DNA from 4 places in the Lacticaseibacillus jixiensis genome. Region 2 is predicted to be linked to each of the others. Evidence: predicted binding sites of a transcription regulator. Region 2 holds the regulator's gene; each other region holds the start of a gene.
The links. The regulator CtsR, encoded in region 2, represses protease genes until heat stress. The targets are predictions, from matches to a motif close to TTGGTCAAAAAAGGTCAAANA.

Region 1 (5,439 bases), on a different contig from region 2:
GTGAAACCGCCAATTTGAATAAAACTGTCGACGCGGCGCAGCGTTCCATTGAGAACATTAACTATCTTAAGGCTCGCGTGGGGTTAGAGAACTTGCCGCAAAAGCTGCGCGAAGTGGCGATTTTGCGCGTGGAACATCCTGATGTGTCGTTGAAAGAACTTGGTGAAATGGTGCCTAGTGGCGCGATTTCCAAATCCGGGATCAATCATCGCCTGCGCAAGCTCAACCAAATCGCCGAAGGGTATCAACAACCCAAAGACGCTTAAAGGCAGACTAAGCCGTGAAACCAGGAAGTAGGTTTCACGGCTTTTCTTTTGAATATTGGGAATGAATCAAAGATTGACACAATTAGTTTGATGACCATCCAAGATAAATTGTGCTTAACAATCTTAATCATTATAAATATCTGCTGTAATGCACAAACCTTTGGCGTCAAATGCCTTGCGATGACAAGATAATCGTGTACAATAGAAATTAGAAGCCGTTGTTATCGTTGGTATATTGACTTGGGGGAATAATCATGGTGAAACCGATCCGCTTGGATGAACAGTTGTGCTTCTCGATTTATAAAGCGCAGAAGCAATTCAATCATTTCTATTCGCAAGCTTTGGCACCGTATAAATTGACTTACCCACAATACATCACCTTGTTGTCGTTGTATGAACATGGCACCATGTCAGTCAAAGAAGTGGGCAAGACTTTGTCGCTTGATTCCGGGACATTGACGCCTTTGATGAAGCGCTTGGAAAAAGACGGCTGGATCACCCGGGCGCGTTCTGCTGTGGATGAGCGCCGTGTGGATGTCAGCTTGACTGACAAAGCACTAAGCATGCGCGATGATATCTATGCGCATGTCACCAATTGTGCTACCAAGGTGGATATGTCTGATGAAGATTATCAGCACATCAAAGCAGGCGTTGACCAAATTGATGATAAATTAGCCAACGTTGCCGATGTTGAATTGCGCTAGTCACTGATTTGTACTTGCAAATGCAAGGGCAATCGCGTAAGATAATATAGTACTTGCGCGGTTAGTGTAATGGATCGCACGTGAGATTCCGGTTCTCGAAATCCGGGTTCGACTCCCGGGCTGCGCAGAATCCCCATAACTTGGGGCAAACAGGGAACAACAAACGCCTAGAAATAGGCGTTTTTCTTTTGCGGAAAAACTGGGAATTATGGAAGAGGTGGCAGTGAGGTGGCAGTGGCATGCTTGATAGCCCGAAAATGCCACCTGAATGCCACCTTGACGGCTGGACTCGATACACGTCACCTAAAATGTCTTCGTGCAAACGAAAGCCCCTGATCAAATGACCAGGGGGCTGCCTAATTGCTTAAATGCGAAATGGCGTAATTGGCTTCGGCAGGGGTAAAGCCTTCGCCATATTCGGAAACGAGTTGATCATAGATGCCAGCTTTGGACATGTTCATGTCGGTTTGATAATCTTGCGCTTTGGCTAAGGCGTTGGCATTGTAGTCAACACTGATATGCGCCAGCGCATAATTGGCGGCATCAGCGGCGAAGTGTTCACCGTATTCTGAAGTCAGCTGATCGTAGAGACCTGCTTTTGACATGTGCATCATGTCTGAATATTCTTGCGCCTTGATGACGGCATTCTCATATTCAATGGGGATGCTGGCGCTGCTGGATTGTGCCGCAGCATCATCGCTTGAGTCGGTTAAGGCTTGGTCATCGCTATCGTTAGTGGTGTCATCAATGTCTTCGTCTGTCGTATCGTCGCTTGAGTCGTCCACGTCGGTGCTGTCGTCACTGGACGCGTCGACGTCATCATCTTCCGTGTCACTTTCATCGTCGTCTGAAACTGCAGTTGGTTCCGGATCAGGATCGTCATCTTCTGGCGTGAGCGTTTCGGTTGGCAAGGCATCAGGGTCTGGGGCGTCGAGCGCTGCAGGAGCGCCGGCCAAGCCCAGACCGGCAACAGCGAACACCACCCAGAACCATACGCGCTTGTAGAATGGCTTCTTCATCATCAAACCTCCTTGAGCAGGCGAACTATCCGTCGCCTTAGCTATATATACGCGATAAGTGGTCTGTTTCAGCTTCCACGTGCAAAAAATTCTATGAGTGTGCTATGCTTAACTCGGAAAAAAAGTTGAATTCAATGTTTGACCTTTATTGACTTTTGACGTATGCTTAGCACTGTATTCAAATGAGTGCTAAATCGCACGTAATCTAGGAGGAATACCTATGTTAGTACCGACAGTCGTTGAACAAACCAGCCGTGGCGAACGCGCCTACGACATCTACTCCCGCTTACTCAAAGACCGGATCATCATGCTTTCCGGCGAAATTAATGACCAGGTGTCTAACTCCATCATCGCGCAGCTGTTATTCTTGGATGCGCAAGATTCTGACAAAGACATTTATATGTACATTAACTCACCAGGTGGTGTGATCACTTCCGGCTTGGCGATCTTGGACACGATGAACCTCATCAAGTCCGACGTCCAAACTATTGCCATTGGTATGGCCGCTTCCATGGCGTCTGTGCTGCTGGCTTCTGGTACCAAGGGCAAGCGCTTTGCTTTGCCACATTCTGAAGTCTTGATCCATCAGCCTTTAGGTGGTGCCCAAGGTCAGCAAACTGAAATCGAAATCGCCGCTAAGCAGATCTTAAAGGCGCGCGAAAGCTTGAATGGCATCTTGTCTGAAGCCACTGGCAAAGACGTTGAAACCATCAAGGCCGACACCGAACGTGACCATTACTTGACTGCGCAAGAAGCCAAGGATTATGGTTTGATCGATGATATCTTAGTGCAGAAGAAAGACTAAGCTGTATCGCATCACAGAAACGTCGCCACTGGCGGCGTTTTTTTGTACCAGAGCGGAGCAAAGCGTATTTAGCGGCTGATATAAGATGGGATGACGTTTGGGCGGTTTATGCCCAAGCGGCGTCACAGCTTATAGCACTGCCGCGTTGCTTTGCGGAGCTCGACGAAGAAACCAGAGCGGAGCAAAGCGGGTTTAGCGGGTTAATTAGCCTAGTCCTCGTGCTTGTGGCGCACTTTGCCACGAGTGCGGGGACGTAGCTAATTGCACCCGCGTTGCTTTGCGGAGCTCGACGACCAAAGCACATTTCGCGCACTTTGGCGGACAATAAGTACCGCGGTGGGTCATCATTTGGCCCAGCACATGACAACAGTCAGTTAAGCCGCTAAAACAGTTTTTGGTGAGCCGAAGATGAAAGCCGCGTGAGATATTCGCCGAACATTTTCATCGAAACGGCGTCAACCATAAGTGGGGTAAGCCTTTGCATTGCGAATGACCGGTACAGATGTGAACAAAATATTCTATTTGTGTGAAAGCATGCGAGTTCTTTGGGTTTACGCTTGCACGAAATTTCGGGGATTGCTATAATAAGAACCGTTGGTAAGGGAGTACAGTGTGAACTGAGATTCCTAATTTTTTTGCCTGACATGGGTCGCAATGCGACTACGTTGGACAAACAACGACCCACTGATAGAAGGATAGACATGCAATCTGAATTCGCCTGGATCGAAGCAATTGCGCCAGACCTTGTCGGCGTCATCACCACCCGGTATCAGATCTTGCAATACATCAACTGGCTGGCTCCAGTCGGGCGCCGCACTTTGGCGGAGCAGATGAAGACTTCCGAACGGGGCTTGCGCACCGAAACCGATTATCTAAGGACCCTTGATTTGATCAAGTCGTCTAAGTCGGGGATGGTGTTGACTGGCAAAGGGCAAGACGTGTTCCACGGGCTTGAGACGCTGATGAATCAGCTCTTGGGTTTCAAAGAAGACGAGAAACAGCTTGCCGCAAAACTTGGCATTGAACATTGCTTGATCGTCAATGGTGACGCAGATCAATCGACACGCGTCTTAGATGAAATGGGCAAGTTGTTGGATTCCACGATGCAAGTCTTGTTGCCAGGCGGCAGTTTAACGATTGCCGTGATGGGTGGCAGTACGATGGCCCGCGTCGCAGGTCAGCTGACTTACAAGTTGTCGGCGGGGCGGGAATTGACCTTCGTTCCGGCCCGCGGCGGGGTCGGCGAAGCGGTGGCGATTCAAGCCAATTCAGTCGCTGCAAGTATGGCGGAAGCGACTAACGGCCGCTTCAAAGTGCTGTACATTCCTGAAAATATTAGTGAGGAAACTTACCAACCATTGCTTAAAGAACCTGCCGTGCAAGAAGTCTTACAAATGATTGACAATGCGCAGGTTGTGATTCATAGTATAGGAGAAGCGTTGACAATGGCCAAACGCCGGTCAATGTCTCCTGCGACCTTACAGAAACTGCGTGAACAGCATGCTGTTTCTGAAACCTTCGGCACGTTCTTTAATGCTGATGGCGAGGTCATTTACAAGATCCCAAGAATCGGTTTAACGATCCCAGATCTTGATCATATCCCGTATGTGTTTGCCGTCGCCGGTGGCCGAAGCAAGGCCAAAGCGATTGCCGCATACATGAAGAACGCACCGAGTCGCACGTGGTTGATTACAGACGTCGGTGCTGCAAATGCGATTTTAACTGGGGAGACCCGTTAGAATAAAACTCTTATTTCCTAAAGGAGGAAATTTTAGCATGACTGTTAAAATTGGTATCAATGGTTTCGGCCGCATCGGTCGTTTGGCTTTCCGCCGCATCTTCGAATTAGGCGCACAATCTGGCGACATCGAAGTTGTTGCGATCAACGACTTGACAAGCCCAGCTATGTTGGCTCACCTGCTGAAGTATGATTCCACTCATGGCACTTTCCCGGGCGAAGTTAGCGCGACCGACAACGGTATCGTTGTTAACGGTAAGGAATACCGCGTTTATGCTGAACCTCAGGCTCAAAACATTCCGTGGGTTAAGAACGACGGCGTTGAATACGTCCTCGAATGTACCGGTTTCTACACTTCTGCTGAAAAGGCCCAAGCTCACTTGGACGCTGGCGCACAACGTGTTCTGATCTCAGCACCTGCTGGCAAGATCAAGACTATCGTTTACAACGTTAACGATGACACCTTGAACGCTGACGACAAGATCGTTTCCGCCGGTTCTTGCACGACCAACTGCCTTGCACCTATGGCATACTTCCTGAACAAGGAATTTGGTATCGAAGTTGGTACCATGACTACGGTCCACGCTTACACCTCCACTCAGATGCTGCTTGACGGCCCTGTTCGCGGTGGTAACTTGCGCGCTGCACGTTCCGCTGCTGTGAACACTATTCCTCATAGCACCGGTGCTGCTAAGGCTATCGGTATCGTTATCCCAGAATTGAACGGCAAGCTGCAGGGCCATGCACAACGTGTATCCGTTGTTGATGGTTCCTTGACTGAATTGGTTTCCATCTTGAAGACCAAGAACGTCACTGCTGACCAAATCAACGAAGCAATCAAGAAGCACACTGAAGGCAACGAATCCTTCGGCTACAATGCTGACCAAGTTGTTTCCTCTGATATCAT
Region 2 (5,439 bases):
CGTAATTGCCCAGCAGGTGGTAGCACAAATACGGTTTTAGGCAACTAAATACAATGATGTCCAGTTTTGAGGGTGCAAACCTTCTAACATATACAGTGTGGTGGCGATGGCGAGAAGGATACACCTGTTCCCATGCCGAACACAGAAGTTAAGCTTCTCTACGCCGAGAGTAGTTGGTGGGTGACTGCCTGCGAGGGTAGGAAGCCGCCACGCTGTTATATGGAGGATTAGCTCAGTTGGGAGAGCGTCTGCCTTACAAGCAGAGGGTCACAGGTTCGAGCCCTGTATCCTCCATTGGATCTTTGGATCCATGGAATGAGCCGTTAGCTCAGTTGGTAGAGCATCTGACTTTTAATCAGAGGGTCGACAGTTCGAGCCTGTCACGGCTCATTTTTCCCATTAGTAACTTGATCTGCGGGTGTGGCGGAACTGGCAGACGCGCTAGATTTAGGTTCTAGTGGTAAATACCGTGGGGGTTCGAGTCCCTTCACCCGCATTCCATCTAATTTAATACGCCGACTTAGCTCAGCTGGCAGAGCATCTCACTAGTAATGAGGAGGTCGGAGGTTCGAATCCTCTAGTCGGCATTAATTTCATATTTTTTGCGGAAGTAGTTCAGTGGTAGAACATCACCTTGCCATGGTGGGGGTCGCGAGTTCGAATCTCGTCTTCCGCTTTTCATTTATGCCGGGATGGCGAAACTGGTAGACGCACAGGACTTAAAATCCTGCGGTTAGTGATAACCGTGTCGGTTCGAACCCGACTCTCGGCATTTATGATTATGCACCCATAGCGCAATTGGATAGAGTGTCTGACTACGAATCAGAAGGTTGTAGGTTCGACTCCTACTGGGTGCATTTTGTCGTTTCTGACAATTATATAATAACCGTATTGCGGAAGTAGTTCAGTGGTAGAACATCACCTTGCCATGGTGGGGGTCGCGAGTTCGAATCTCGTCTTCCGCTTAATCGGGAAATAGCTCAGCTTGGTAGAGCGCTGCGTTCGGGACGCAGAGGTCGTGGGTTCGAATCCCGTTTTCCCGATATGAAGTCATTGTCTGAGGACAGTGGCTTTTTTATTTATTTTGGGTATAATTAAAGTCAATATTAGTCAAACATGAAAGGGGCGACGGTATGGCAAGCCAGAACGTGACGGATGTGATCGAGCGTTACCTCAAGGCGCTGTTAGACGCACAAGAGGAAGTCGAGATCAGACGCGCCGCAGTGGCCGAGCGCTTCGATTGCGTGCCTTCACAGATCAATTACGTGATCAAGACCCGCTTTACGCAAGAACGCGGCTATGTCGTCGAGTCCAAACGCGGCGGCGGCGGTTACATCCGGATCTTAAAGGTCAAGATGAAAAGTGCCTGCGATTTGATCACTTGGATGATCGCGCAATTACCACGCAAGGTGAGTGAAGCCGATGCCCGCGCGATGTTGCAAAAGCTCTATGATGAAGACTTAGTCGGGCAAGAGGCAGGCAACGCCATGTTGAATGTCTTAAGCCACCAGACTTTGGCCGTTGGCGAACGCGACGTCGAAGAACGCTTGCGGGCGCGCTTGTTGCTTGCATTTCTACAAAGTTTGCAGTATGAAAGATAGAACCGGCTTTTAGAAAAGAGGAATGTGCTTATGGACAATCTGTTTACACCATCGGCAAAGAATGTACTGATGATCGCGCAAGAACAAGCGAAGTATTTCCACCATCATGCAGTGGGGACAGAACACTTGTTGATGGCACTGGTCATGGAACAAGATGGCATCGCTGGCAAAACGCTGCGGCAGCTGTCGGTATCTGAAGAAGATGTGCATGATGAAATTGAACGCTTCACTGGCTATGGTACGGTAGATGCCAGCCACACCGCGGCTGACACGTATTTGCCATACTCACCAAAAGGCAAGGAAATCTTGACTTTTGCCGGCGACGAAGCCAAGCGCTTAGGTGCGTTGAAGATCGGTACTGAGCACATTCTGTTAGGCTTGTTGCGCGAAGATGATATCTTGGCGGCGCGGATCTTACAGAACCTGGATCTCAGCTTATCCAAAACGCGCCAAATGGTCCTGAAGAAAATGGGCATCTCTGACACCGGCAGCAAAGCCCATCAAGGCGCCCCGCGCACTGCCACGAAGCGCCCAGCTTCCCAAGGCACGCCAACGCTTGACGGCTTGGCCCGCGACCTCACCCAATTGGCCCGTGAAAACAAAATGGATCCAGTGGTGGGCCGAGATAAAGAAGTCCGCCGACTGGTGCAGATCTTAGCGCGCCGGACCAAGAACAACCCTGTTTTGATCGGCGAACCTGGGGTCGGCAAAACCGCGATCGCAGAAGGCTTTGCCGAGAAGATCGTGGCAGGCAATGTGCCAGCTGACATGCGCAACAAGCGCCTGATGATGCTTGATATGGGTTCGCTGGTGGCCGGTACCAAGTATCGTGGGGAATTTGAAGACCGCTTGAAGAAAGTCATCGATGAGATCTATCAAGACGGTAATGTCATCTTGTTCATCGATGAATTGCACACGTTGATCGGAGCCGGTGGGGCAGAAGGCGCCATCGACGCTTCCAACATCTTAAAGCCGGCTTTGGCCCGTGGTGAACTGCAACTGATCGGGGCCACAACGCTTGATGAATACCAGAAGTACATCGAAAAAGATGCCGCTTTGGAACGGCGTTTTGCCACGATCATGATCAACGAACCAACCGAAGACGAAGCTGAACAGATCTTACACGGCTTGCGTCCACGCTATGAGGCCCATCATGGCGTGACTATCACCGATGAAGCCTTGCATGAAGCAGTGGTGTTGTCATCGCGGTATATCACCACTCGCTTCTTGCCGGATAAGGCGATCGATTTGATCGACGAATCTGCCGCCAAGGTGCGCTTGGATATGGCCGATAAGCCAACCAAAGAAGATAAGCTGGAACAGAAGCTTAAAGACACCGTTGCGGCCAAAGAAGATGCGATCTTGCATCAAGACTTCGAAGCTGCGGCAACGATCCGCCAGAAGGAACAAAAGCTTCGCGACCAAGTGGCGCAAGCACCAGAAGCGGCCAATGACAATGGCGTGCGTACCGATGTGAAAGTCACCCCAGAAGACGTTGCCGAAGTGGTGGCCCAATGGACCGGGGTGCCTGTCACTCAGTTGCAGAAGAAAGAAACTGAGCGGCTGGTCAACTTGGAGAAGGTCTTGCATAAGCGCGTCGTCGGCCAAGACGAAGCCGTCAGTGCCGTATCACGTGCGATTCGCCGCGCCCGCAGCGGGCTTAAAGACCCAACGCGCCCAATCGGCTCCTTCATGTTCCTCGGCCCTACCGGTGTCGGCAAAACCGAGCTGGCCAAGGCCTTGGCTGAAGCAATGTTCGGCACTGAAGACGCGATGATCCGCGTGGACATGTCTGAATACATGGACAAGATCTCTACCACCCGCTTGATCGGGGCCGCACCTGGTTATATCGGCTACGACGAAGGCGGCCAGCTCACCGAGAAGGTCCGCAACAAGCCATACTCCGTTGTCCTGTTAGATGAAGTGGAAAAGGCCCACCCAGATGTTTTCAATATCTTGCTGCAAGTCTTAGATGATGGCTATTTGACTGATGCCAAAGGCCGTCGGGTCGACTTCCGCAATACGATTTTGATCATGACGTCAAACATTGGGGCCACTTCCTTGCGTGACGACAAGACCTTGGGCTTTGGGGCCAAGCCGATCACCCAAGATTTCAACGCCATGAAGTCACGGATGCTTGAAGAACTCAAGAAGGCCTTCCGCCCAGAGTTCCTCAACCGAATCGACGAAACCGTGGTCTTCCACTCCTTGAATAAGGAAGAACTCCACGAAATCGTCAAGATCATGGCCAAGAACGTCTTACACCGCTTGGCCGATCAAGATATCAAAGTCAAGATCACCCCAGCCGGCATCGATGCTGTTGCCAAAGCCGGCTTCGATCCAGAGTATGGCGCTCGTCCGATCCGTCGTGCCTTGCAGCGTGACGTTGAAGATCAATTGTCTGAGTTGCTGTTGACCGGCGAAGCCAAAGCCGGTGACTTGATCACCATTGGTGCCAAAGCTGGCAAGCTGACCTTCAAAGTCCGCCCAGATACTAAGGCTAAAGCGGCCAAAGGTGCCAAGGATCCAAAAGAACCAGTCAACGCTTAACTAATATGTGAAAGTCACGCCTTGTGCGTGGCTTTTTTTGGTTATCAGCGGCCGGACAGGGCTTGCTGCGCAGCGTGGGAAAAGTGTCAGCGCAGGCGGTGCGGCCGGTTCCAACCCCGCAAAAAGACGCGTGGTTTCCTCCTAAGAATTTAGCCGTGCGTTCGCTTTGCTCACCTGCGCGTCTAACTTCTTGCCGCGATCAGCGACGCGAGCTAAGCACAACCCGCCTGTCTCACGACGCTGATCGTTTCACGGCCTGACCGACACTTTTCCCACGCTGCTCCGCAATCCCTGTCCTACATTATTCGTCAGGGGTTAGATGGTTGTAAGCGTGACGATTGTCAACGCACATCGTAACCTGAATCAAATTTTTGAGGAAAGAGCGACCGGGGGCAGCTGGTACGGAGGGCAAATGGCGTCAGGGGTGTCGTTGTTCTTGGCAACGTAGCGCAACGCGCGGAGGCGCCTAGAACAAGGCGCGTGGCAGAGATCCACTTTGCATACGGAGCGCAGCGGAGATGCAAAGTTAGCTCTGGCACCGCCCACCCCGTTCCACGCCATTTGGCCGTAGTGCCAGCTGCCCCCGGTCGCTCTTTCCGGACCTGCCTTCGCAAGTATCCTCAAAATGAAGGCTGCTTGACTTTTACTGACGAAACAGGTATTCTTAGTGCAATTGCATTTCGGTGCGTTCCGCATGTGTTGACGATATATTGTCCGTTGACGCGCATATTGGACCCAAGGTAGTAGAGGCAACGTTTTGCCTTTGGACCTTTGGGTTTTTCTTTGCTCAAATGCGGGTCGTATCGGCTGATGTAATGTAAATTTAATATTTTTTACATTAAATTTACTCAGTCGACGTCCGAAAAATTTAATGAGGGGTGAATATACTTGGCAGGACATTTAGTGAATTACGGTAAGCACCGTACTCGCCGTTCCTATTCCCGCATCAAAGAAGTACTCGATCTGCCTAATTTGATCGAGATCCAATCCAACTCATATCAATGGTTCTTAGACGAAGGCCTCAAGGAAATGTTCGACGACATCATGCCGATCGAAGACTTCCAAGGGAACTTGTCTTTGGAATACGTTGATTATCAACTGCTTGAACCAAAATACACGGTTGAAGAAGCGCGTCAACATGACGCCAACTACTCCGCACCGCTGCACGTTACTTTGCGCTTGACGAACCACGAAACTGGCGAGATCAAGTCCCAAGACGTGTTCTTTGGCGACTTCCCGTTGATGACTGATCAAGGGACATTCATTATCAATGGTGCAGAACGGGTCA
Region 3 (5,439 bases), on a different contig from region 2:
CGCGCTTGGCGTCGGGTCTAAGACGCCGACGGTATAGCCCATTTGTTTGGCGCTTTGGGCCAGCATCCGGCCGAGTTGACCGCCGCCGACGATGCCGATCGTCGCTGGTGGGACGATGGTTTTAATCATCGAGCAAGGCCTCGCTTTCTGTCGCTTTGCGGGTTTGTTCAGCGCGAAAAGCGGCTAATGATGCAGCCACTTGACCGTCAGTGACTGCCAAGATGCTGGCAGCAAACAACGCACTGTTGGTGGCACCGGCTTCACCAATGGCCATAGTGCCCACTGGTACGCCGCCAGGCATTTGCACGATCGACAGTAACGAATCTAGCCCGTTTAATGTTCGGGTTTTGACTGGAACCCCGATCACCGGCACCGTGGTATTTGCCGCCAACATTCCAGGTAAATGCGCAGCCCCACCAGCACCTGCAATAATCACCGCAATGCCATTGCTGCGTGCCGACTTGCCAAACTCTGCCAGTGCATCAGGCATCCGATGCGCCGAGATCACGTGCTTTGTGTACGGGATCGCCAGTGCTTCTAACTGCTTGGCAGCCAACTGCATCGTCGGCCAATCCGAGCTGGATCCCATCACGATTGCCACTTTCAAACTCGTCACCCGCTTTCTTATGATATTTGTAGTCTAGCACGCGTTCTCGCCAAAAACAACCCGTTTTACGCACGAAATGCCATTGAATTAATTGTAATGTTCGTGTTTTGACAAAAATCAATGCATGACAAAGCCGCTGGGAGATTTTCCACAGCGGCTGACATCGATAATGTTCGGTTAATGACAAAAGCATCGGATTCGCCTTAGTCATATTCGCAAATTATGGGCAGTGGTCCATGTGGTTTATTCAAGTCGTTGACAGCTTGAGTTGTCCGACCCGATCACGATACTTAACACCAAAGTTTTGCTGGACTGCTTTCTACCACCAATTTTGTCATCTCGATACTTGCAAGGAGTCCAGCATAGCTATGCATAACAGCAGAACAGTCACCCTACCCTCAAATCAGATGATTGGCCACAAACGGCCGGCTTACATCCATTGAGTGGAGGACAGGCATTGCGTAGGCGCGCGGGGCAAGCGTCGGTCAGGCCGTGAAACGATCAGTGCAGAAAGACAAGCGGGCTTTGCTTGTCTTTCTGCACTGATCGCGGCAAGAATCGAGACGGGCTGGTGAGCGCAGCGAGCGCCTGGCTCGATTCTTAGGTGGAAAACGCGCGATTTTCAGCGCGGTTAGAACCGGCCGCACCGCCTGCGCCGACGCTTGCCCCGCGCGCCGAAGCAATGCCTGTCCGGGCCTAGGCCAAGACGTGAATCCGCGCTTTTTACGCTGTGGTCTTCGTCGAGCTGCGCAGCCCAACGCGGCGTGATATAAGTCGTGACGCCAATTGGGCATAAACCGCCCAACTGTCATCCCGCCTTATATCCACCGCTAAGTGCGGGCTGCTCCGCTCTGGGGACACAAAAAAACCGCCTGCATTTGCAGACAGCTTTTCTTGATTTTACTTGGTGAATTCTTCAACCAACTTCTTGTTATCGTCGTTGGTCTCGGATTCGTTGATGGCTTTGTCAACCAAAGCCTTCATGTCTGCAGTCGACAGCTTCTTCATGAGGCTGCGGACCTTTAAGACACTGGTAGCGGACATGGAGTATTCATCCAAGCCCATCCCTAACAACAACGGTACCATGATCGGGTCGCCAGCGGCTTCCCCACACATGCCGGCCCACTTGCCTTCGGCGTGGGCGGAATCGATGACGTGCTTAACTAAGCGCAAAATCGACGGGTTGTATGGCTGATACAGGTACGACACATGTTCGTTCCCGCGGTCAGCAGCCATGGTGTATTGGATCAAGTCGTTGGTGCCAATGGAGAAGAAGTCAACGTGCTTGGCAAATTGATCAGCCAAAACAGCAGCGGCTGGGATCTCCATCATCATCCCGAGTTCGATATCGTCGGCAACTTTAACGCCGTCGGCAACCAGCTTGGCCTTTTCTTCTAAGAAGATGGCTTTGGCGGCTTCGAATTCTGGAACAGTGGCGATCATTGGGAACATGATCCCCAACTTGCCGAATGCACTGGCCCGCAACAAAGCCCGCAATTGCGTGCGGAAAATGTCATCGCGGTCCAATGAGATCCGAATCGCCCGATAACCCAAGAATGGGTTCTGTTCTTCAGGTAATGGCAGGTATGGCAAGTGCTTATCGCCGCCGATATCCATCGTACGAACAACCACTTGCTTAGGACTCATGGTTTCCAAGACCTTCTTGTAGGCCTCGAATTGGTCATCTTCAGTCGGCAATTCGCTGGAGTCCATATATAAGAACTCAGAACGATACAAACCGATTGCTTCAGCGCCGTTGTCCACCACACCATCAAGGTCTTTAGGCGTGCCGATGTTGGCGGCGATGGTGAAGTGCTTGCCATCAGCAGTCAACGTTTCGGCAGACTTCAAGGTTGCCCATTCTGCCTTTTGTGCGGCATAATCAGCTGCTTCTTGCTTTGAAGCGGCGATTTGTTCAGCACTCGGCTCAACGGTGACATCCCCAGTCAAGCCGTCAACAGTCAGCATCTGACCTTCCTTGACGTCTTGGGTGATGGATTGGGTCCCAACTACCGCTGGGATTTCCAATGAGCGTGCCATAATCGCACTGTGCGCCGTGCGACCGCCAATATCAGTAACGAAGGCTTTAACGTACTTTGCATTCAACTGCGCAGTATCACTTGGCGTCAAGTCGTGGGCAACCACGATGACTTCAGAATCGATCAAAGCCGGAGATGGCAATGAACGGCCTAACAAGTGTGCCAAAACACGCGTGGTGACGTCGCGGATATCTGCGGCGCGTTCTTGCATGTACGGGTTATCCGTCATGGCTTCAAACATCGCGACAAACGTGTCAGCGACATTCTTTAAGGCTGCTTCTGCATTGATCGCATCATCTTTGATTTTGCTTTCAATGGCACCGGTGAATTCTGGGTCGGCTAAGATCATCATGTGTGCGTCGAAGACTTGTGCTTCTTCTTCGCCTAAGGATTCTGCCGCTTTATCACGGATCAGCTTCAAGTCGCTGGTACTTTGCTCTAGCGCAGAATGCAGACGCTGAACCTCAGCGTCTGCATCCTTAATAGAAGTCTGATCAAATGACAAGTCAGGTTGCACCAACATGTAGGCCTTCGCAGTAGCGATGCCATCACTAGCGGCGATCCCTTTGAGTTGCTTTGTCATTAGTCAGAGAGGCCTTCCTTCTTCATGGTTTCTTCGATAGCGTCGATGGCTTCTTTCTCATCAGCGCCTTCAGCGGAGATGGTCACATCAGCACCTTGGCCAACACCCAAAGACATCACGCCCATGATGGACTTCAAGTTAACGCTCTTGCCCTTGTATTCCAAGTTAATGTCGGCGTTGAACTTGCTTGCGGCTTGTACCAGAAGGGTTGCCGGACGTGCGTGGATACCTGTTTCTGCAATAACATTAAATTCGCGTTTTTCCATGAGTAATCTGCTCCTTCGTCATTTAAAAAAATTTTAGCCGAATAGAATGAACACATTCTATCTCCTGTAAACCTTACCATTATTCCGTTTCCACGACAAGTCTTAATCGTCTTGAATTGGCCGATAATGATAGGTAATGGCGCCTAAGCGCCCTGCGGTGCCGACGATCTCTTTGCGCGCGGGATAATTGGTCCATGCCGCACGGAAAGCATTGAAGGTCTCTGGGGTGATCTCGATTTGAGACAACTCCCCTGACCGCAGTTGATCCATCATCTGCGTGTAGTCTGGATCCAAATAGTTGCCCCCTTTCGTCCTACTGCTTTACAATAGCATTAAGGACGTGATCAAGCAACTAAAAAGCCGCACCAGCAAAGGCTGAACGCAACTTTTTAGCACTCTTAGGGCTAGAGTGCTTGCATTTTGGAAATAGCCGAGTATACTGAGCTTTGGTCAGTGAAGGTCAGTAACCTAAGCTTCACTACAAATAGCCACAGCTCTTGGTTGTGGAAAGAAAGGTCGTGACAATATGCTTTGTGAGAACTGTCATCAGAATCCAGCAACGATCCACTTATATACCAGCGTCAATGGTACGAAACAAGAGATCAACCTTTGCCAAAACTGTTACCAGCAGTTGAAGCAACAAGCAGGAGGCAGAATGCAACCAACCAATGCAAATGATCCGTTCGGCTTTAACAGCCTTGACGACATTTTCAAGGCGATGAGCCAAGGAATGGATCAACAAAACCCACAACAGCAACAAACGCCACCGACACAAGCCGGCAACAACGGTGGCGGCGGCAATCGTCGCAACAATGGCAACTCTGTGCTCGGCCAATTCGGTGTCAACTTGACTGCCAAAGCCAAAGCCGGTGAAATCGACCCTGTGATCGGCCGCGATGGTGAAATCGCCCGGGTCATCGAGATCTTAAACCGCCGCACCAAGAACAACCCGGTTTTGATCGGGGAAGCCGGGGTCGGCAAAACGGCGGTCGTTGAAGGCTTGGCCTTGAAGATCGCCAATGGTGACGTCCCTGTCAAGCTTCAAGACCGGCAAGTCATTCAACTGGATGTCGTGTCTTTGGTTCAAGGTACCGGGATCCGCGGTCAATTCGAACAGCGGATGCAACAACTGCTCAACGAATTGAAGAACAGCCCTGACACCATTTTGTTCATTGATGAAATCCATGAAATCGTCGGTGCCGGCAACGCTGAAGGCGGCATGGATGCCGGCAACGTCTTAAAGCCAGCCTTGGCGCGTGGCGAACTGCAGCTGGTCGGTGCCACTACCAACAATGAATATCGTCAAATCGAAAAAGACGCCGCCTTGGCTCGCCGTTTGCAGCCAGTGACGGTTGATGAACCAAGCCCAGAAGAAACCATCGAGATCTTGCATGGCATTCAGAAGCGCTACGAAGACTTCCATCACGTGAAGTACACCGAAGACGCCATTCAAGCGGCGGTCAACTTGTCTAACCGCTACATCCAAGATCGCTATCTGCCAGACAAGGCCATTGACTTGCTTGACGAATCCGGCTCCAAGAAGAACTTGACCATTCAAGTCGTTGACCCTAAAGCCTTGAAAGCCAAAATCGACGATGCCGAAAAGCAGAAGCAAGCCGCTTTGAAGCAAGAAGACTATGAGAAAGCCGCCTTCTACCGCGATCAAGTCAACAAACTTGAGCAAATGCAGAAGGAACAAGCCGACGCTGACAAAGCTGACACGCCTACCGTCACCGAAAAAGACATGGAAAAGATCGTCGAGCAGAAAACCAACATCCCAGTTGGCGAACTCAAGGCCCAAGAGCAGCAACAGCTCAAAGACCTTGGCCCGCACCTCAAAGCCAATGTCATCGGCCAAGACAACGCCGTCAACAAAGTGGCGCGCGCCATTCGCCGCAACCGCATCGGCTTCAACAAAACCGGCCGCCCGATCGGCAGTTTCTT
Region 4 (5,439 bases), on a different contig from region 2:
GGTTTGGTGTTGTTGGTCAAGAACCGGGCCAAGATTTTCAATGTGGTCTTCTTGTTTGCTGTGATCAGCGCCGGGTGGATGTTTGTCTTGTATCATTTGACCATGACGGCACCAGGTGCTGATCCCAGCCGCTTGTATTACGGCACAGACACACGGGCGTTTGCGATTTTGCTGGGAGCGGCGTTGGCGTTCATTTGGCCGTCTGCACATTTAAGCAAACATCTTGGCGCCAAGCAGGCACGGATCTTGGATGGCATCGGGATCGTGGCGTTGTTGGCGATTGTGGCAATGGTGTTCACGTTAGATGCCCAATCACCGTTTCTGTATCAAGGCGGGATGTTCCTGTTTGCGCTGGCTTGCACATTCTTGGTGGCTGTGGTGGCGCATCCTGGGGCGCACTTCAACCGCTTGTTGTCCAACCGAGTTTTCGCATGGGTCGGCAGCCGTTCTTACGGCTTATACTTATACCAATTTCCAGTGATGATCTTCTGGGAGAACCGCTTCAAAAACATTGCCGCGCATCAATTGTTGTACGCGGTGTGCGAAGTGGCGCTGATTGTGATCATCTCGGAGCTGTCGTATCGCTTTATCGAACAGCCTTTGGCGCATTTTGATTACCATCAAACCAAGGCTTTTGTGAAGGATTATTTCACCGGCCGCACGCATGGCGCCAAGCGCGTCGTGCCGCTGATCGCCGCGGCAATCTTGATTTGTGGCGGCGTTGGCGTTGGCATGGCGCCTGGGGCCAAGTCCACTGCAGACGAATCGCCATTGGCCAAGCGTTTAGAAGCCAACAAAGCCGATGCCAAAGCCAAGCAAGCTGCGTTAAAAGCTGCCCAAAAGCGCAACGCCGCTTCCAAGTCAGCTTCTGAATCCTTGGCGAAGAACAAATCAGCCAGCCTCAGCGTGGCCAAGTCCATGAGTGCTGCGGCAGAATCCAAGGCCAAAGCACATCCGGTGAATACGGAATACGAGAAGTATGGCTTCACCCAGGTGCAGCTGCAAGCGGCGCAGAATCTGCAAGTGACCATGGTTGGCGATTCGGTGATGCTGGATGCCAAGCCTGGCTTGCAGCAACTGATGCCGCATGCCTTCGTTGATGCTGCGATTTCGCGGCAAATGGTCAACACCATCGACACCGTCAAGCACTACGCCGACACCGGCGCCTTGGCGCAAAATGTGGTGATCGGCTTAGGCACCAATGGGCCGTTTAGCCCAGACAACATGGCGCAGATGATGGCGGCTATTGGCAAAGACCGGCGCGTATTCTGGGTCAATGTGCATGTACCAACGCGCACTTGGCAAAACCAAGTCAATGACTTGTTGAATCGTGAAAAGGGCAAATACCCGAATCTGACGGTGATCGATTGGTATCACACCGCTGCAGGTCACAGTAATTGGTTCTATGATGATCAAGTGCACATGAACCCGACTGGCAATCCTTATTACATCAGTTTGATTGTGAAAACTTTGTTGGCTGCTCAGAAATAAGCAGCCGGCTTGCAAGCGGCTATGCGCTGCGATTCATTGTCGAATCGCGGTGCATGGCCGCTTGTGTTGCTTAATCATGAGCGAAAAACGGCACCTGGTAGCAGCATGATGCGCAAGTTTGCTTGTTCGCCGTCGTTTGACTGGCGTGCAATGTGACTGCCAGGTGCCGATTCTTACAGTTTCATGATTGGCTTGAATGTGTCAATGAGGGTGAATGGGCAAGCTGCATCCTGATTAGTGAATTAGGCCAGGGATTGCGGAGTGGCGTGGGGCAAGCGGCGGTCAGGCCGTGAAACGATCAGCACAACAAGACAAGTGGGTTGTGCTTGGCTTGCTGTGCTGATCGCGGCAAGTTCAGAGACGGGCAAGTGAGCGAAGCGAGCGCCTGGCTCTGAACTTAGGCGCAAAACGCGCGTCCCTTAGCGCGGTTGGAGCCGGCCGCACCGCCTGCACCGCCGCTTGCCCCACGCTGCGCAGGGATCCCTGGCCGGCCCCAACCCAGCAATCCCTGCTTGGCTCAACCCCAGCGAAAGTCGCCGCAGTAAAGTGCGGTGTGGTACACTGGATAGAGATTATTTTTAGAATAGGAAGTAAGCTATGGAAATCGAATTCTTAGGCACTGGCGCAGGTTCGCCTAGCAAGACGCGCAATGTGTCAAGCGTGGCGTTGAAATTGTTGGACGAACGCAATGAGGTCTGGCTGTTTGACTGCGGTGAAGGCACCCAACATCAGATCCTCAAAACGACCATCCGGCCGCGCAAAGTGACCAAGATCTTCATCACCCACCTGCATGGGGACCATATTTTTGGCTTGCCTGGTTTTTTGGCCAGCCGCGCCAATCAAGGCGGCGAAGAGCCGCTGGTGATCTATGGCCCAGAAGGCATCGAGCGTTTTGTGCGCACCAGCTTGCAGGTGACCCAAACTCGCTTGCCTTACAAGGTCAGCTTTAAGCTTTTGACTAATCCTGGCATCGCTTTTGAAGATGAAACGTTCAAGGTGACTTTCGACACGTTGGAGCATCGGATCTTGGCCTTCGGGTTCCGTGTGGAAGAAAAGCCGCATCCTGGCGAGTTGTTGATCGATAAAGTGCGCCAAGCCAAAGTGCCGGCAGGGCCTTTGTATGGCAAACTTAAAGCCGGTGAAACCATCACCTTAGCCGATGGGCGCATCTTGAACGGCCATGACTTCATCGGCCCGGCGCAATCCGGCCGCACCGTGGCGATTTTTGGCGACACCCGCCGCACGCCGCATGCGCAAGCCTTGGCGCAAGACGCCGATGTGTTGGTGCATGAAAGTACTTTTGGCCCAGATGAAGCCAAGCTGGCGCGGCAGTATTATCACACCACCAACATTCAAGCGGCCCAATTGGCCAAAGCCGCTCATGTCAAGCGCTTGTTGCTGACCCATATTTCAGCGCGCTACATCGGCAAAGGCGCAGTGATGTTGGAACGCTCGGCGCAGAAGATCTTTGCCAATACCCATGTCGTGCATGATCTGGAAGCTATCGATGTACCATTCAAGAAGGAGGATGGGCATGCAACTGAATGATCAAACCGTGGTGATCACCGGCGCCTCCAGCGGCTTAGGCAAGGCGATCGCTTTTGCGTGTGCCAAACGCGGGGCCACAGTGGTGTTATTGGCGCGGTGCTTAGGCGTGTTGCAACACGTGCAAGCGCAAGTGTCGGCGCTGTCTGGCAAGCCTGCATACGCTTATGCGTTAGATGTGGCTGATCCTACGATGTGCCAAGCGGTGGCCAAGCGGGTGCTTGCCCAAGTGCCGCAAGTTGATGTCTTGGTCAATGCGGCCGGCTTTGGGCATTTTGAAGCGGCGCTGGAGACTTCGCCAAAGGTGATCGAAGCGATGTTTCGCACCAATGTCTTAGGCACCATGTACATGACGCGCTTGTTTGGCCGCGCGATGATTGCGCAAGGTCGCGGGCATATCATCAATATCGCCTCGATGGCTGGTAAAATGGCCACCCCAAAATCGGCGATTTATTCGGCTTCCAAATTTGCTGTGGTTGGTTTTTCCAACGGCTTGCGCTTGGAGCTTAAGCCTTTGGGGGTTAAGGTCACCACCGTCAATCCCGGACCGATCAACACCAATTTCTTTGCCGTGGCAAAAGCCAGTGATTACTTGCAGTCGGTTAAGGCCTTGGCGTTAGACCCAGATAAGCTGGCCGCCCGCATCGTCAATGCCTTCAATAAGCCGGTGCGCGAAATCAATGCGCCAGGTGTGATGGCCGTGGCAGCAGTCGGGTATAATCTGTTGCCGCATCTAGGCGATTGGCTGGCCGGCGGCATGTTCAATAAGAAATAGGAGACAGCATGAAGAATCAACAACGTTTGATCGTCGGGCTCGTGTTGAGCTTGGTGTTGATCGTGTTTGCGTTATTGAACGGCCAAGTGGTGGCGGTGAATTTCTTTGGCGCCAAGGTCCATTGGCCGCTGATCGTGGTGATCGTGGTGGCGGTTTTGATCGGCGTGGTGATCGCGCTTTTGACCATGCGCAAGAATCCGCCTAAAGACTGAGTCTAAAACCGTCCGGAAGCCCGGGCGGTTTTTGCGTTTTGACCTTTACTGACTAATGGCTGATTGCGTATAATATGAGGTGTAGACAAGCCACGAAGGGAGCCAGAATATGAACCCAGATAAATTCACGCAAGCCGTCAGTGATGCTGTGGCGGCGGCGCAACAAATCGCGCAAGTGCGCCATCATCAAGAAGTTGACGTGCCTGAATTGTTTAAAGCGTTAGTGCAGCCCAACCAATTTGCCACACAGGTCTTTCAAGAAGCCAAGATCAACATCGACGGCTTAAATGCTGCCATCGATAAGGCCTTAGACGATGAGCCGGTAGTTGAAGGCAACACCCAATATGGCCAGAACATGAGCCAGAATCTTTATCATTTGCTGCAAGACGCCGATCAGGTGCGCGAGCAATTCGGCGACGAATATATTGCCACTGAAGCGGTGCTGTTGGCGGTGTTTGACCAACAATACTTGAGTATCAGCGAATACCTCAAAAGCCAAGGCCTGACCAAAGCCAAACTGCGCAAAGTCGTTGACAAATTGCGCAATGGCGCCAAAGTCACCTCCAAGAATGCCGAAAACACCTACCAAAGCCTCAAGAAATATGGCACCGACTTGGTGGCCGAAGCGCGTTCTGGCAAGATGGATCCGATCATCGGCCGCGATGATGAAATTCGTGACGTAATCCGCATCTTGAGTCGCAAAACCAAGAACAACCCGGTATTGATCGGCGAACCCGGCGTGGGCAAAACCGCCATTGTCGAAGGCTTGGCCCAGCGCATCGTCCGCCAAGACGTGCCAGACAACCTCAAAGACAAAACCATTATCAGCTTGGATATGGGCAGTTTGTTAGCCGGGGCGAAATACCGCGGCGAGTTTGAGGAACGCTTCAAGGCGGTACTTAAAGAAGTCCAGAAATCGCAAGGCCAGATCATCTTGTTTATCGACGAGATCCACACCATTGTCGGCGCCGGCAAAGCCGAAGGGGCCATGGATGCCGGCAACTTGCTCAAGCCCATGCTGGCGCGCGGCGAATTGCATTTGATCGGGGCCACGACGCTTGATGAATATCGTGAAAACATCGAAAAAGACAAAGCCTTGGAACGCCGCTTCCAGCGCGTGCTGGTGCAAGAGCCAAGTGTTGAAGATACGATTTCGATTTTGCGCGGGCTCAAAGAGCGCTTTGAGATCTTCCATGGTGTGCGCATTCACGATGCGGCGCTGGTGGCAGCGGCTACTTTGGCTGATCGCTATATCACCGATCGCTTCTTGCCGGATAAAGCCATCGATTTAGTCGACGAAGCCAGCGCCAACATCAATGTTGAAATGAATTCGCGGCCAACTGAATTAGACGTGGCCGAACGCCGCCAGATGCAGCTGGAAATCGAAGAACAGGCGCTAAGCAAAGAAACTGATCA

Region 1: ACGG90_RS07310 (ATP-dependent Clp protease proteolytic subunit) is a predicted target of CtsR. The motif match lies at 2,125-2,145, and genes of this name have one in related genera.
Region 3: ACGG90_RS05860 (ATP-dependent Clp protease ATP-binding subunit) is a predicted target of CtsR. The motif match lies at 3,942-3,962, and genes of this name have one in related genera.
Region 4: clpB (ATP-dependent chaperone ClpB) is a predicted target of CtsR. The motif match lies at 4,059-4,079, and genes of this name have one in related genera.

What each region holds. Positions count from the first base shown of each region.
Region 1 is NZ_BAAFPR010000008.1:138,162-143,600, forward strand. It holds gene whiA (DNA-binding protein WhiA) at 1-266, shown strand, start outside; gene ACGG90_RS07295 (MarR family winged helix-turn-helix transcriptional regulator) at 521-970, shown strand; tRNA gene ACGG90_RS07300 (tRNA-Arg) at 1,026-1,097, shown strand; gene ACGG90_RS07305 (Ltp family lipoprotein) at 1,327-1,989, opposite strand; gene ACGG90_RS07310 (ATP-dependent Clp protease proteolytic subunit) at 2,210-2,794, shown strand; gene ACGG90_RS07315 (sugar-binding transcriptional regulator) at 3,496-4,533, shown strand; gene gap (type I glyceraldehyde-3-phosphate dehydrogenase) at 4,571-5,439, shown strand, end outside.
Region 2 is NZ_BAAFPR010000041.1:108-5,546, forward strand. It holds rRNA gene rrf (5S ribosomal RNA) at 97-213, shown strand; tRNA gene ACGG90_RS14520 (tRNA-Val) at 222-294, shown strand; tRNA gene ACGG90_RS14525 (tRNA-Lys) at 318-390, shown strand; tRNA gene ACGG90_RS14530 (tRNA-Leu) at 415-496, shown strand; tRNA gene ACGG90_RS14535 (tRNA-Thr) at 515-587, shown strand; tRNA gene ACGG90_RS14540 (tRNA-Gly) at 605-676, shown strand; tRNA gene ACGG90_RS14545 (tRNA-Leu) at 687-772, shown strand; tRNA gene ACGG90_RS14550 (tRNA-Arg) at 784-857, shown strand; tRNA gene ACGG90_RS14555 (tRNA-Gly) at 894-965, shown strand; tRNA gene ACGG90_RS14560 (tRNA-Pro) at 970-1,043, shown strand; gene ACGG90_RS14565 (CtsR family transcriptional regulator) at 1,134-1,601, shown strand; gene ACGG90_RS14570 (ATP-dependent Clp protease ATP-binding subunit) at 1,632-4,151, shown strand; gene rpoB (DNA-directed RNA polymerase subunit beta) at 5,040-5,439, shown strand, end outside.
Region 3 is NZ_BAAFPR010000006.1:162,384-167,822, forward strand. It holds gene purK (5-(carboxyamino)imidazole ribonucleotide synthase) at 1-129, opposite strand, end outside; gene purE (5-(carboxyamino)imidazole ribonucleotide mutase) at 122-607, opposite strand; gene ptsP (phosphoenolpyruvate--protein phosphotransferase) at 1,508-3,229, opposite strand; gene ACGG90_RS05850 (phosphocarrier protein HPr) at 3,229-3,495, opposite strand; gene ACGG90_RS05855 (hypothetical protein) at 3,598-3,789, opposite strand; gene ACGG90_RS05860 (ATP-dependent Clp protease ATP-binding subunit) at 4,022-5,439, shown strand, end outside.
Region 4 is NZ_BAAFPR010000001.1:152,105-157,543, reverse strand. It holds gene ACGG90_RS00745 (acyltransferase family protein) at 1-1,491, shown strand, start outside; gene rnz (ribonuclease Z) at 2,089-3,039, shown strand; gene ACGG90_RS00735 (SDR family NAD(P)-dependent oxidoreductase) at 3,026-3,811, shown strand; partial or broken gene ACGG90_RS00730 (lipopolysaccharide assembly protein LapA domain-containing protein) at 3,820-3,993, shown strand; gene clpB (ATP-dependent chaperone ClpB) at 4,133-5,439, shown strand, end outside.